2 regions of the Carboxydocella sp. JDF658 genome follow, and region 1 is predicted to be linked to the other one. Evidence: riboswitches for the same ligand, from Rfam matches in the RefSeq annotation. Region 1 holds a riboswitch; the other holds the start of a gene.
What was found. A riboswitch is a leader RNA that binds a small molecule or an ion and turns the genes downstream of it on or off. The one in region 1 is predicted to bind cyclic di-GMP.
Positions count from the first base shown of each region.

Region 2: another riboswitch for cyclic di-GMP. It lies ahead of JDF658_RS01865 (transglutaminase family protein); the one in region 1 lies ahead of JDF658_RS08500 (hypothetical protein).

Region 1 is NZ_BDLR01000045.1:87,191-94,576, forward strand. Features, by position in the region: gene JDF658_RS08485 (ABC transporter substrate-binding protein) at 1-228, shown strand, start outside; gene JDF658_RS08490 (ABC transporter permease) at 297-1,301, shown strand; gene nikC (nickel transporter permease) at 1,313-2,170, shown strand; gene JDF658_RS08500 (hypothetical protein) at 2,232-2,903, opposite strand; cyclic di-GMP riboswitch class I at 2,972-3,059, opposite strand; gene JDF658_RS08505 (peroxiredoxin) at 3,190-3,660, shown strand; gene JDF658_RS08510 (inorganic phosphate transporter) at 3,649-4,641, opposite strand; gene JDF658_RS08515 (DUF47 domain-containing protein) at 4,634-5,260, opposite strand; gene JDF658_RS08520 (hypothetical protein) at 5,511-5,714, shown strand; gene JDF658_RS14810 (rhodanese-like domain-containing protein) at 5,729-6,151, shown strand; gene JDF658_RS08530 (DNA double-strand break repair nuclease NurA) at 6,233-7,186, shown strand; gene JDF658_RS08535 (ATP-binding protein) at 7,191-7,386, shown strand, end outside.
Region 2 is NZ_BDLR01000005.1:107,104-114,489, forward strand. Features, by position in the region: gene JDF658_RS01855 (S8 family serine peptidase) at 84-2,246, shown strand; gene JDF658_RS01860 (S-layer homology domain-containing protein) at 2,379-4,106, shown strand; gene JDF658_RS01865 (transglutaminase family protein) at 4,154-5,032, opposite strand; cyclic di-GMP riboswitch class I at 5,160-5,249, opposite strand; gene JDF658_RS01870 (S8 family peptidase) at 5,383-6,444, shown strand; gene JDF658_RS01875 (hypothetical protein) at 6,454-7,386, opposite strand, start outside.

The DNA.
Region 1 (7,386 bases):
TTCTACAAGAATGACAAGGTTCATGACCTGCTGATTAAAGCCCAGCAGGAATCCGACCAGAACAAGCGGGCTGAGCTGTACAAGCAGGCTCAGGTGCTGATTAAAGCGGATGCTCCCTGGGTACCGCTGGTTCATTCCACCCCGCCGGTTGCGGCCAGGAAAAATATCAAGGGCTGGGTACCTCATCCCACTGGTAGTGAATGCTTTAACACCATTGACAAAGAGTAAGCTGGTAAAGACAGAGGAGAGGCCGGTTGCGGCCGGCCTCTTGCTCTCTCTTTCAGGGAGGAAAATTCATGGCACAATATATTGTTCGTCGCTTGCTCCAGATTATTCCCGTCTTTTTTGGTGTAACCCTGCTGGCTTTTTCCTTAATCCATTTTATTCCCGGGGACCCGGCCCAGATCATGCTGGGCGAACGGGCTACACCCGAGGCGCTAAAAGAACTGCGAGAACAATTGGGTTTAAATGACCCTTTATATATTCAATACGGCCGTTTTTTAAGCCACATTCTGACTGGAGATCTGGGCCGTTCCATAGTTACCAATGAACAGGTAAGCAAGGAACTGGCTACTTTTTTCCCGGCCACCCTGGAACTGACTCTGGCGGCCATGCTGGTGGCGGTGATCGTCGGTCTGACTGCGGGTATAATTGCGGCAGTGAAACAATACTCTTTTTTTGATAATATCTCCATGGTAGGAGCTTTGTTCGGGGTTTCTATGCCCATCTTCTGGTTAGGTCTGATGCTGATCTACCTCTTTGCCCAGACTTTAGGCTGGTTCCCTCCTTCCGGACGCCTGAGCACTGAATATACTGTTCCAGTGATTACCGGCTTAATTACTGTGGACGCCTTGTTCAGCGGGGATATGGCTGCTTTTAGGGATGCCCTCTGGCACCTGGCCTTGCCGGCGCTGGCTCTGGGCACTATCCCCATGGCTATCATTGCCCGCATGACCCGCTCCAGCATGCTGGAAGTGTTGCGGCAGGATTATATTCGCACCGCCCGGGCCAAAGGGCTGGCGGAGTGGCTGATTGTGCTCAAGCACGCCCTGCGCAATGCCTTCCTGCCCGTTTTAACGGTAATCGGCTTGCAGTTTGGTTCCTTGCTGGGTGGAGCTGTAATGACGGAAACCATCTTCTCCTGGCCGGGAATTGGCCGCTATATCTATGCTGCCATAATGGCCAGGGATTTTCCGGTGGTGCAGAGCAGTATTGTTTTTATAGCCATGCTGTTTGTGTTAATCAATCTTCTGGTCGACCTGCTTTATACCTATATTGATCCCCGCATTCGTTACAGTTAAGGAGGAGCGCCATGAGCCAGAACAAAGGAGGACTATGGGCTGACGCCTGGCGTCGGCTAAAGCGGAATAAAGTTGCCCTGCTGGGTGCGCTGATTGTGGCTATCTTGCTGTTTACTGCTCTGGCTGCCCCGCTCATCGCTCCTTATGACCCCGTTCATGATGGGAGTTTGAAGGAGCGCTTGCAACCACCCAGCGCCAAGCACTGGCTGGGAACGGACAAGCTGGGCCGGGATATTTTTAGCAGGATTGTTTATGGTGCCCGCATCTCTGTTGAAGTGGGGGTTATTTCTGTAGGCATTGCTTTGATAGTAGGCACCCTGATGGGGGCGCTGGGCGGCTATTATGGCGGCTGGCTGGATTCCATCCTGATGCGTATTGTTGATATAATGCTGGCATTTCCCAGTGTCCTGCTGGCAATCGCTATCATGGCAGTGCTGGGGCCCAGTCTGGAAAATGCCATGGTGGCCATCGGACTGGTGAATGTGCCAACCTTTGCCCGGGTGGTACGGTCTACTGTTCTGGCGGTGAAAGCCACTGAATATATCGAGGCGGCCAAAGCTATCGGGGCCAGGGATGCTCGCATTATTTTCCGCCATATTTTGCCCAACTGCATTGCGCCCATTATTGTAACAGCTACCCTGGGCATCGGTACAGCTATTCTGGATGCCGCCGGCCTCAGCTTTCTGGGCCTGGGGGCTCAGCCACCTACACCGGAATGGGGGGCGATGCTGGCCGATACCCGGGATCTCTTGCTTAAAGCGCCCTGGGTGGCCATATTCCCCGGGATTGCCATTATGCTGAATGTACTGGGCTTTAATCTGCTGGGAGACGGTTTGCGGGACGCCCTGGATCCCAGGTTGAAACAGTAAAACGCATTGCCCGGTGGAGGTTAAATAACAAAGCCGCAGGCTTTGCCTGCGGCTTGGATTTTTACTGGGTAATGGAGGCATTAACAGTTGTAGTAGCCTGAGCAGTTTGATTCAAAGCTGAGGTAGCGGCAGCCAGTTCAGCTTCCAACTTTTTGATTTTAGCTTGTAATTCAGCGATTTTACGTTTGGCTTTTTCCGCTTTGGCTTTGGCTTTCAGTTCCTGTTTCAGTTTCTTTTCCTGGGCTTTTAATTGAGCCAGTTCCCGCTTGTCTTTTTTCTGTTCTTTCTTAATTTCATTTTCCCGTTTGACAATTTCCTTTTTCAGCATCCTGGCCAGCTCATTGATCCGGTGAATGCGTTTCACATAGGTCTTACTGTCTTTAGTTTTCTTGAAATCAGCCACTGCATCTTTTTTCAGACTATTGATAGCCTGGGCCAGAACCCGGATATCTTTTTTGCTGGTGATCAGCTTGTTCAGCTCAGCCTTGAGTGCTGTATCGGTCGGATTGTCCAGCAGCTTAACCAGCACCGCTTTTACCTGCAGAACCTGCTGCTCAAAAGGATTGACCTGGGTAGTAGTAGTGGTATTGCCATAGGTGTCGGAAGTAACAGTGGTCTGGGTTGTAGCATCAGTGGTAGTGGTGGTTTCCCCTTCAGCAAAAACAGCGGAAACAGGACCAAGAGCCAGGATTGCGGCAACAAAAGTGGCCAGGAATTTGTGTTTGATAGTCATAAGACATACCTCCTTTTAATGCTCAAAATTTTACCTCCTGCCAGAGCAGGAGGTAAATCGCCTCGCACTCGGGCAGCTGGCTGGCCTGGCAACGGAGTTGCGGTAGCCCCTTTAGCTTTGCGTCACCACCTTTCGATGGTTTTGCCTTTTTCCTTTTCGCTATATTATACGAACAGGCAATCATTTTTGGGGGGACCTAAGAAGTTTTTCTAAAAAATTTTTTTCGACAACAAAACAGGAAATCCTGCTCCAATGAGGAAAATAAGTAGCAGAGGAGGTTGAGAATATGGTAGAGATCGGCTTCAAGGCCCCTGATTTTACCCTGCCCGCTACCGGGGGACAGGAAATCACTTTATCCCAATTAGCTGGCAAAAAGGTTGTTCTTTATTTTTATCCTAAAGATAATACTCCTGGTTGAACCAATGAAGCGGTCGATTTTAATGACCGGATGGAGCAGTTTGCTGCCATCAATACCGTTATTCTCGGAGTAAGCCGGGATTCCATAGCCAGTCATGAGAAATTTGCGGCCAAACTGGGTCTGAAGTTTCCTCTGCTCAGTGATAGTAACGGGGAAGTATGTCAGTTGTATGAGGTATTAAAAGAAAAGAATATGTATGGCAAGAAAAGCATGGGGATTGAAAGATCCACTTTCCTGATCGATGCCGATGGTGTTATCCGACAGATCTGGCGCAAAGTCAAGGTAGCCGGCCATGCCGAAGCTGTCCTGGCTGCAGCCAGGGAGCTATCAGAGCAATAATTCCAGGGCTAGATAGACCCCGGCTCCGATCAGGCTGGTAGCTGGCAAAGTGAGAAACCAGGCGGTAATAATCTGTCGGGCCACCCCCCATTTTACCCCGCGAAAGTTTTTGGCTGTGCCCACTCCCATGAGTGCGGAAGCGACTACATGAGTAGTGCTGACGGGTAGGCCAAAGCGGGAAGCCAGCAATATTACCAGGGAAGAGCTAATATCCGAGGCAAAACCATTTATGGGTTCAATTTTAAAAATCCGCCCGCCCATGGTGCGAATTATTTTTTTCCCCCCTGTAGCGGTACCCAGGGCCAGGGCACTGGCGCAGGCAACTACTACCCAGAAGGGAACATGAAAAGTATCAATCATACCGGCGCTGACGAGAGCCATAGTGATCAGGCCCATGGACTTCTGGGCATCATTGGAGCCATGGGAATAGGCAGTCAGCGCTGCTGAAAGGATCTGTAAGCGACGAAAAACATTATTGGTCTGATGGGGATGAGAAAAGCGGAAGAGCCAGAAAAAACCCACCATTACCAGATAGCCCACCACCAGACCCAGAATAGGGGATAAGATCAGGGACAGGATGATTTTACTCAGGCCTGTCCACTTGATGAGCGCAAAACCGTGCTGGGCAGCGGCAGCTCCTACCAGGCCGCCGATGAGGGCATGGGAAGAACTGCTGGGAATGCCATAGTACCAGGTAAACAGGTTCCAGAAAATAGCAGCTGAGAGGGCGCCGATTAAAACCGTCTGGGTTATGGCTGCTGGGTCCACAATTCCTTTTCCGATGGTAGCTGCCACAGCGGTATGGGTTACCGCTCCTAGAAAATCAAAAGCGGCAGCCAGGAGAATTGCCTGCCGGGGGCTGAGGGCCCGGGTGGCAATGGAAGTGGCAACAGCATTGGCGGTATCATGGAAGCCATTTAAGTAGTCAAACAACAAAGCAAGGATAACAACGATAATGACCAAAGCGGTGAGACTAAGCATATTTTAGCACTACTCCCTCTAATAAATCTGCCATATCATCACAGAAGTCCAGCATTTCTTCCATATATTCATACAGGTCTTTCCACTTGATGATTTCCAACGGACTGCAATCCAGGGCAAAAAGCTGGGCCAGGCCGGTGCGGTAGATATTATCTCCCTGGCTTTCCAGCTCATTGATAGTCTGACAGAGCTTCTGGATTGCTTCCGGCCGGGAAGTCAGTTCCGGCAAGAGCTTTATGGCTTTGGCTAGAGCCAGACTGGCTTCAAAGGCAACCCCGGCCAGCTCCTGACCGGTCCGGGTAGTCTGTTCCACTTTATAGAGTCCCAGTTTTACGCAGGTGCCATGCAGGTAATCGACCACGTGCTCTAACCCCTGGGTGAGCCGGAAAAGCTCATCCCGGTCGATGGGAGTAATAAAAGTACGATTGATTTCTTTCTTTAATTCTTTGGCAATCTGATCGCTTTTTTCTTCAACTTGATCCAGCTGCCGCATTAGCTGCTCAGAGTGTTGCTGTTCTTGCATGATGGCGCGAAAATGACGGGCAGCTTCTTCCAGGCACTGGGCCAGCTCACCTAACAAGCGGTAGAAAATATCATTTTTTGGTTTTATACTAAACATCTCGGGGCCTCCTTTAACTGTACTAATAAAGATTGTAACTGTCCCCATCTGCTGCGTCAACAAGACTCGACAAAATAACAGTTGCTTACCCGGGGGCAGTATGCTATACTAATTGGTAGCGAATGCAAGAGAAAGTAGGTGCAAAAACATGCGGGAGAAACTGGCCAGTCTTGGAGCAGTTATCACCGGCTTTCTGGCCTGTATCGCCTGACTGGGTCCGGCAGTTTTTGCCGCCCTCGGTCTGGGGGGATTGGGCTTTGCCGCTGTTGGTTCGGTATCGAAATATAGCAATATATTTTACGGTATTACCATAGTTCTGCTGGGCTTTGCCCACTGGATGGGAACCAAAAATCACAAAAAAAGCAATCAGGTTATACTCTGGACATCTACTGTTCTGGTGCTGGCGATGTTTATCTACACCAAACGGGGCTGGTTCCTGGGATGGTTTAACTAAAGGGGGAGAAGGAAGTGAAAAAATGGTTGTTAATCACTCTGCTGAGTGGTCTTCTGATCGTTACCGGCTGTGCTAAACAGGAAACTACCCAATCCGGGGGAGAAACAGCAACCCAGCAGCAGGCCCAGGCTACTTATCAGGACATCAGTGGTGAAGAATTGCAGGCCATGCTGGCTAAAGGCGAAAAGGTAACGGTTATCGATGTGCGGGAACCCTTTGAGTATGAAGCCGGGCATATTAAAGAGGCTCGCCTCATTCCCATGGGGGAAATCCCTGGTAAACTGGGGGAACTGGATAAAAACCAGACTATCGTAGTGATTTGCGCTTCTGGCAGCCGCAGTGCCCAGGTGGCCCAGTATCTAGTGGAACAGGGCTTCACCCGGGTCAAAAACCTGGCAGGAGGCATGATGGCCTGGCCGGGAGAAGTGGTGAAATAACAGGATTAGGTAATTTCTTAAAACCTCTGCTTGTGTTACAATGATACACAGGTGGAGGTTTTTGCATTTGGAGGTTTATTTATGTGGGAGGACTTGCTGGAACTCAATCAGGAGCTGCTCAGGCGTATGCAAAAGACACCTGACCGGGCCGCAGGCCGCCAGCTGCTGGCTGATAGCTTTGGTGAATTCAAACCCATTCCAGTTTTCCAGGACAAACCCTGGCAGGGCTGGCAGGTAGTAGGGATAGATGGCTCCCAGCAAACTATTGGGGCCAACTATCCTTACCAGCTGGCTTTATTACAGGCTCTGGCTCTGGCCAGCCAGGGCGGGGAACAACTGAAACAGCGGGTAATAACCCCCCTCCTGGCTGAGGGGGAAGAAGAAGTCAGGCAGCTGGTAAGGGAAAAAGGTTTGAGCCAGGAACTGGCATTTAGTCGCCTGCGGGACCGGCATCTGGCCCAACTGGAGCTGGAAACCTTGCTGGAACTCATCTTTCGACAAAAACCCCAAGCCATCATGCTGGATGGCGGTTTTTTACGGCTGGAGCAAGCCTGGGCAGAAGGCTGGCAGCAGCTCTATTCCTTTTGTCTGGAGGAGAATATTTTACTGATAGGTGTAATCGAGGAAGTAGGGACCAATGCCATTGCCCAGGAACTGGGGGAAAAGGCCCCCCCTCTCTGGCAAAGGGCTTATGACCGGGAGATTCTCTATGACTTGCTGCAGGAAGGAGAACTGCTGTTGCCCTATCGTCCCTTGGCTGTAAAAGACCGCTATTATACGGTTTTTTTGCGCCCGGGTACCTATCCGCAGGCCATTGCCCTGGATTTGCTGGCTGAACAGAAAAATAAGGCCCAGCTGGCAGCGGCTCTCGTAATTTCCCTTTGTCCTGCTGGTGGCCGGGGCATTCCCTGGTTGCTGGATCTAATCGATCAAAAGGTGAAATTAACCCGACAACAAACTGATGCTTTGCTGGACTATGTCCTGGATTTACAGGTTCGGGAAAAATTTTTGCGCTCCATGCGGGAGAGGAGGTAAAAGGGTGCAGGTAATCGGAACAACTACCCCTCAGGAGGTCTGGGTACTGGATCAGACCCGACCTTTTCGCACCAATGAGCTGTTGATTATTGAGGACCCACAGCTGGGTCTGTTAACCGGTGAGGTGGTGGAGTGCCAGTCCCACCATCCCCTCTTATCGGGAAGCAAAGGAGAAGGGGCGGTGCTGGATCGGCAGCTGT
Region 2 (7,386 bases), on a different contig from region 1:
GCCGGAGGTCTTTTGATTATCAAAACAAATTTAGCGACAGCAGAATATACTGGAGTAAAGGAAAAACTGGGAGGCTAACCAAAATGGAAGAAATTAAGCGCTATATTATCAGGCTGAAGCATAGGGGTTGGCGGAAAAAGGCTAAACTTCTGAATCGTTCGTTGGCGGGGAAAATAATTCATACTTATGAGACCCTACCGTATCTGGTGGTGGCATTAAGTTCTGAAGAAGCTAACAGCATACGGGGAGAGGATGGATTAGTGGAAATATTTGAGGACGGGTTGGCTACCACACAGGAGCAACAGGTACCCTGGGGAGTGTCGGTCATCAAAGGGTCCAAGGGCGCAACCCAGTCCGGTATCCGTGGAGAAGGGGTACGAGTGGGTATACTGGACACTGGCATTGACTTAAATCATCCGGACCTGCGAGTTGCTGGTGGAATAACCTTTGTGGGCAATTCCTTTCAGGATGACAATGGCCACGGTACCCATGTAGCTGGAATAATTGCAGCACAGGACAATGATCAGGGTGTGGTGGGCGTAGCACCGGGTGTTGAGCTGTTTGCTATTAAAGCACTGAACAGCGCCGGTAATGGCTGGTACAGCGATATAGCTGCCGGGCTAGAATGGGCGGTAAAAAACAAGCTTGATATAATTAACCTGAGTTTAGGTGGAAATCAGGATAATGCCTTACTGCGGGCAGCGGTGAAAAAGGCGGCTAATGCTGGAATATTGCTGGTGGCGGCAGCAGGCAATTCCGGCAATGAAGAGGGGAGCGGGGATACGGTACTGTTCCCGGCTAAATATCCAGAAGTGATTGCTGTGGCGGCTATTGACCGACAATGGCAACGAGCGGCTTTTTCCAGTACCGGACCCCAGGTAGAACTGGCTGCCCCCGGGGTGGAAATACTCAGCACCAATCTCTGGGGAGGATATAGGACAATGAGCGGTACCTCCATGGCAACGCCGCATATTACCGGGCTGGCAGCTCTGCTGAAATCTGCTCTACCTCAGTTAACAGCGCCAGAGCTCAGGCGGCGGCTGGGGGAAGGAGTAATTGATCTGGGGCCGAAAGGACGGGACTCCTGGTATGGTTATGGGTTGCCTACCGGGGGGTTAGTTTTGCCGCAAACACAACCTGACAATACGCCACCTCAGCTTTACCTTATGGGCTTGCCGCCTGGTGAACCTGTTAGCGGTGAAGTAAACCTGGAAATTCTGGCCTTTGATCCCAGTAGAATAAAAGAAGTACAGCTGTTGATTGACCAGATACCAGTGGCCAAATGGACGACAGCACCTTACCGTTATGCCTGGGATACTCGGAAAGTGCCTGTGGGTGAACACCAGTTAACGGTATATGCGCTTGATGGTATGGGTAACCTGGGAGAACTGAGGCAAATAGTAAAGGTTGTACCAACGGTAACTATCCTTGAGCCACCGGCGGGAACAGTAGCCAGGCATCAGGTGCGGGTACGGGCTGTGTTTTCACCTAATGCGGTGATCGAAGGGGCGGAATTTTATGTAGATGGCATTAAGCGGGAAGAGGCCCGAGTGACAGCTAATGAAGTGGAATTTAGCTGGGACAGCGGTGAGGTCAGTCAAAGTGGATTATCAGTGCATACCCTGAAAATTATCGGTATTACTGCTACAGGTATGACTGGAACAGGCAGTGTTCAGGTTAAGGTGCGCAATCCAGTAGTGCAAATTTATGCCCCGGCAGCTGGCAGTGTACTGGGCGGAGATACTGTCGATGTTTTTGTGCAAGCCAGTGACCAGGAAGGAATAGAACGGGTCGAGATGTTTTGGGACGAAGAACTTATTGGCAGTATAGCTGGTGGCACTCAACCATACCGGTTTGCCTTATCACTTAAGGAGAAAAGGGCGGGAAGCCATATTCTTAAAGCTATTGCCTACACACCAGGGGGCAGACGGGCTATAAGTCCGGCGGTAAAGGTGCAAAAAGGGGTGGAGATCCTGTGGCTCAGTCCCATTCCGGGGACGAGAATTTGGGGGAAAAAAGAAGTCAAGGTGCGATTCGGTGAGCCGGTTAGCCGGGCAGAGCTGCTGGTAAATGATCAGCGACTGGGAATCAGATACCCGAATGGTACGGGTCCGGTAAGTTGGACGCTGGATGCTGCAGCGTATCCGGACTTGACGGTATTGGTGCTAAAAGTGCTGGCTCTGGCAGCAGAAGAACGAATTATCAGCTCAATGATTGTGCCATTAACGGTGGACAGCCAGGCATGAGAAAAACGCAAGCTGCAGGTTTTTGTCGAAATATGACTAAAAATATTTGCTTAACCAGAGCAGGAAAATCAAAACAAATATAGAAAAAGAAATTTATTGTATAGAATATTCTGCAGAAAGGGGCTGAAAAGTTTGCATAAAAAAATAATTTCCGTCATTTGCATCCTATTCTTGCTGTTGACGGGATTTTTTCCTGCGCGGCAGGCAGGGGCAGCTGAAGACAAGGCTGGTGTGGGCTATGTGGCCCTGGGGGATTCGCTGGCCCTGGGTGTAGGCAGCTCTAAAAGTTATGTCCAGAGATTTTACGAGCAAATAAAAGACAGGCGGGGCGTCAAGGAATTGACCCTGATCGCAGAAGAACAGGCAACCAGCAGGGATCTGCTCCGGTTTGTTACCGATCCGGCCAATCGGGAAGCGATCAAAAAGGCCAGGGTGATTACCATCTGGTTTGGCGCCCATGATTTCATGCAGGCAGTGAGACGCAATCCCCACAATTACCGGCAGGCCGGAAATGAGTTGAAAGAGAACTTGATTACTGCGGTGCAATTAATAAGGTCTATTAATACCGGTAAGGACACTACCATCTATCTGCTCAACTTCTACAACCCGGCACCCGGAGAAAAAGTTCCAGGGGTGAGAGCTACCGACCCGGCAGAGAAAAAGTATGAAGCCTTTGATTTGTTGATTCCTTACCTGAATGGTTTTATTGCTGATGCCGTGAAACAGGTCAACAGTGACCCCTATATGCCTCCTGTGGTGATTGTGGATGTGTTCAAGTCCCTGCAGGAGCTGGGGGTGGCCAAATATCTTGGCAAAGGAAAGGATCCCATTTATCAGGACTATAATAATGCTCATCTCTCCGATGCCGGGCACCAGGCAGTAGCTGAGGCACTGTTTAAAGCGCCGGTAAGTATCCGGCCGGGCAGGCCGCTGGCTCCTTCCCGGGTGGAGGAGTTTTCCCTGCCGACTAACGGGGCAGCAGTAAGTGCAGACCAGGGGCGCCTGGCAGTGGATTTCGGCAATGCCAGCTTGCCGGCCAATGCCTTGCTGTATGTTAAGACCTATGAAGAGCCTCCTTTTATCGTTAGGGGAGAATTGTTAAGTCCGGTTTATGATCTGGTTCTGTCCTTCAAGCCGCCACAAGCCTTCAAAATTAGCTTTAAGCTGGATCAGAGCAAAGTTCAGGGTGAAAAAAATATTTATCTCTTCGAATTTAAAGGCAATGGTCAAAAACTGAAAGTCCGGCAGCAAAATTTTGATGCTGCTACCGGGACCATTACTGCCAGTATTAAACGAGGCGGTTTATACGGGGTAGTAGCTGTGAAGAACAGTTTCCCCGATACTGCTAAACACTGGGCCAGAGGGGAGATCGAAAAAATCGCCGGGTTGGCCGTAATCGATGGAGATGAGCAGGGATACTTCCGGCCAGAGCAGCCGGTTGCCCGGGCAGAAGCGGCTAAAATGCTGGTGGAAGCCACAGGAGCAGAAATAGAGGATAGCGCCACTGCGACCTTCTCTGATGTCCAGAGTTCGGCCTGGTATGCGCCCTATGTGGCTGCAGCGGCCAAAGCCGGACTGATGCAGGGGTATCAGGGCAAGTTTCGGCCAGGGGATAAGTTAACCCGGCAGGAGCTGGCAGTGATCCTGGAACGGGCTTATGGGAGCAAAATCAAGGGCGGAAATGGCGGTAAGCTGGAGAGCTACAGCGACCGGCAGCAGGTAGCCACCTGGGCGCAGGGAGCAGTGAACAAACTGGTGGAAGCCGGCATCCTGAAAGGACGGAAAAAAGATAAACTGGCTCCGGCAGGAGTGACGACAAGAGCTGAACTGGCAGCATTGCTGGCCAGATTGATGTCATAAGGGAAAAAGCGGTACCAGGCCGTAAGGCGAGGTACCGCTTTTGCAGTTTATCGGTATTCTTCCGCCCGGTGGTAGCGGTAGAACTGGCTGTAGGACATGGAGAAGTAGAGGGTTTGGGCACGCGGGATAAATCGGTTGCCCGCCAGGTAACCGGCATCCCAGGTAGGGTCCAGGGGTTGCCATTTGCCGTCCAGCAGGACTTCGGCCCAGGCGTGTTCGTACCAGACGCGGTCATAGGCCTGGCCCACCACTACCCTGGCCGGCAGGTTAGCGGCGCGCAGGAGAGCTACCGTCAGATTGGCATAATCCAGGCAGAGGCCCTTGCGGCTGGCCAGGGTGGCCAGGGCGCCTGAACCGGGACCATAAAGTTGCTGGCTGCTGAGGCGAACAGCATCATAGGCTATATTGCTGGTTACCCAGCGGTAAATATTATAGGCTTTTGGTCTGGCGCCAGCGTTTTTGCCAGCCAGATCCTGAGCCAGTTTACGCACAACGGGATGGTCGCTTTCCACGCCACTGCCAGGCAGGAGATAACGTCGGTCCGGCAAGTCGATAGCTTCCAGACGTGCTTCAGCCTCGACCTGGTAGAGGAAAGCAGCACCGGCCGGGAGATAAACGGTCAGGTAATACTGGCCGCTGCCAAAGCGCAACCAGAAGGAACCAGTGATAGCACCGTTACGGACCGGGAAGTAATAGGCGGCGCGGTCATCGCCGCGACGGATTTCCACCAGTACCTGTCCGGCAGGCAAGTTCTGACCCTGAATCAGCAATTGTCCCGGTTGAGCGGGATTGATTTTTACCTTTACCAATTCGGAAGTTAAGGGTTCCAGCCACCTGACACCAGGCTGGGCAGCTGCCCAGGCCGGCACTGCGGCTATTAGCCAGAGCAGAAACAGGAGAATCAGACTCACGCTTCGCTTCCTCATAAAATATCGCCCCCAGCGGGAAGGGAAAGCCGGGGGCGCGTACAGTAAAGGGTGGGAAAGAAACAGCCTGCTTTCCACTGGAAAGCAGGCTGCTCAAAATGGCTATAGTGCCATTACCCTTTGCCATATGAGCAGCCTGGCAATCATAGTTCCCGACGGGAACCTTAGACCCATGGCTTTGCGCCCCAGGCTTTCGCCTGGTTTGCCCGTTGTCTTCTGTTCTTACCCAATATATTCGGGGTTAAATGGAAAAATCCTGCCTCTGGCAAGAAGTTCTAATTTAATAGAAAAATCGCCAATTTAACGACAGCGGAATATAATGCAACAAAAAGACAGAGGAGGCAAACCGGATGGAAGGCAAGAAGCGTTATATTCTCAAACTGGAAGAACGTTACTGGCGACGGCGGCGTGAAGGCTTACTGCGCTCTCTTTCCGGCAAGATAGTCCGCAGTTTTGAAACTATGCCTTATCTGGTAATTGAATTGAACCAGACTGAAGTTGAGCAGATACGGAACCTGCGCGGGGTAATGGAAGTTTTTGAAGATGAACAGGCCACCACCCAGGAACAGCAAATACCCTGGGGGGTGGCGGTGCTGGCAGGCCCGCAGGTGGCGAGCCAGCTGGGGGTCAATGGTTCAGGAGTAAGGGTAGGGGTGCTGGATACAGGAATTGATTTACAGCATCCTGATTTGAAGGTGGCCGGAGGGATTGCGCTGACAGGGGACAGCTTCCAGGATGATAATGGTCATGGCACCCATGTGGCCGGGATAATAGCGGCTCAGGACAATAGCCAAGGGGTAGTCGGGATTGCCCCGGGGGTCGAGCTCTTTGCTATCAAGGCCCTGAACAGTGCGGGGAGCGGCTGGTACAGCGACATAGCGGCTGGTCTGGAATGGGCCATCAAAAACCGGCTGGATATAGTCAACCTGAGCCTGGGAGGAAAACAGAACAATCCCCTTTTGCGGTATGCGGTGAAAAGAGCAGCCAGAGCGGGAATCCTGCTAATGGCTGCGGCGGGCAATGCTGGGAACGAAGAAGGAAAAGGGGATACCGTTCTCTATCCGGCCAGGTATCCGGAAGTGATGGCCGTAGGAGCGATTGACCGTCAGTGGCAACGGGCTCCCTTTTCCAGCACTGGCCCGGCCCTGGATCTGGTAGCGCCGGGGGTGGAGATTCTCAGTACTATACCGGGGGGAGATTATAAGGTGATGAGCGGAACATCGATGGCCAGTCCCCATATCACCGGGCTGGCAGCCTTATTGAAATCCGCCTATCCCAGGCTGAAAGCGAAAGAGATCAGGCAACGGCTGACAGCTGGTGCAATTGATCTGGGCAGTAAAGGATGGGACAGCTGGTATGGCTATGGGCTGCCCACTGGCATCCAGGTTCTGGGCAAAAGAAAACCCCGCTAAGCGGGGTTTTCAGTTTGCGGCCAGCAATCTTTGCAGACCGGCCAGGGTGTCACTGACCAGCAGGGCCAGGGGTTTGCTGAGGGCCTGGATTTGCTGCTGGGGTGGTAAAGTGGTCAGGGGTTTTTGCAGTAATAGTTTTTGCTCTGCTTCTGGCAAGCGATAGAATTCGTAGAGGAAGCGGGCAGCCAGCTCATTGCGATTCCAGCCCACCAGTTTGTTGACGATGATCACAGTCAGTTGCTCTCGACCGGTATCAGGGGTGAGGTCCGGCAAAAGGGCCTGTATTTGCGCATCAGGAACGGTTTTGAGTTGAGCTAGCACCATCTGATCCAGCTGGGCCCGGCTCAGCTGCTTGGCCTGGCTGGCCAGGGCCAGAGCCACCGTTTCCGCACCGGTAGTACCGGGTTGCCGGGCCTGCAGCTGGGCGACAGGAGCGACCGGTTTCTGGTTAACCGGGGCGGGAGCCGGCGGGGCTGGTGTGGCTTTTTTGGCAGCCGCCTCTTTGATTTGTTCCTCCAGCTCCTGCCATTGCTCCACACTGAGCAGGCCCTTGTCCACAAATTGCAGTAACTGGGCCTGAGACAAGCCTCCCTGCTGATAGAGGGGCAGTAAATCCGAGGTAGTAAGCCGGCCCTGGGTTAGGAGCAACTGAAAGGTATCGAAGTTTTCCCCGTTGATTTTCCCTCTGGCTACAGCCTGCAATTCTCGCATGCGCTGCCGGGCCTGTCGGGTCTGTTCTGCCAGGGTTATTACTTCAGGATGGTCGACAGTGCTGGCCGCCTGGGCAGCGGTGATACTTGGACCGCGAAAGTTTTTGTAGTAGTTGAGCCAGTGGGGATCGGTGGACCATTCGCTTTTATACTGGTACCAGTATACTGCGGTTGACAACCAAAAGCAGGCGGTAAGCCCCAGAGAAATCAGGGTTGGGCGGATTTTGCGCCT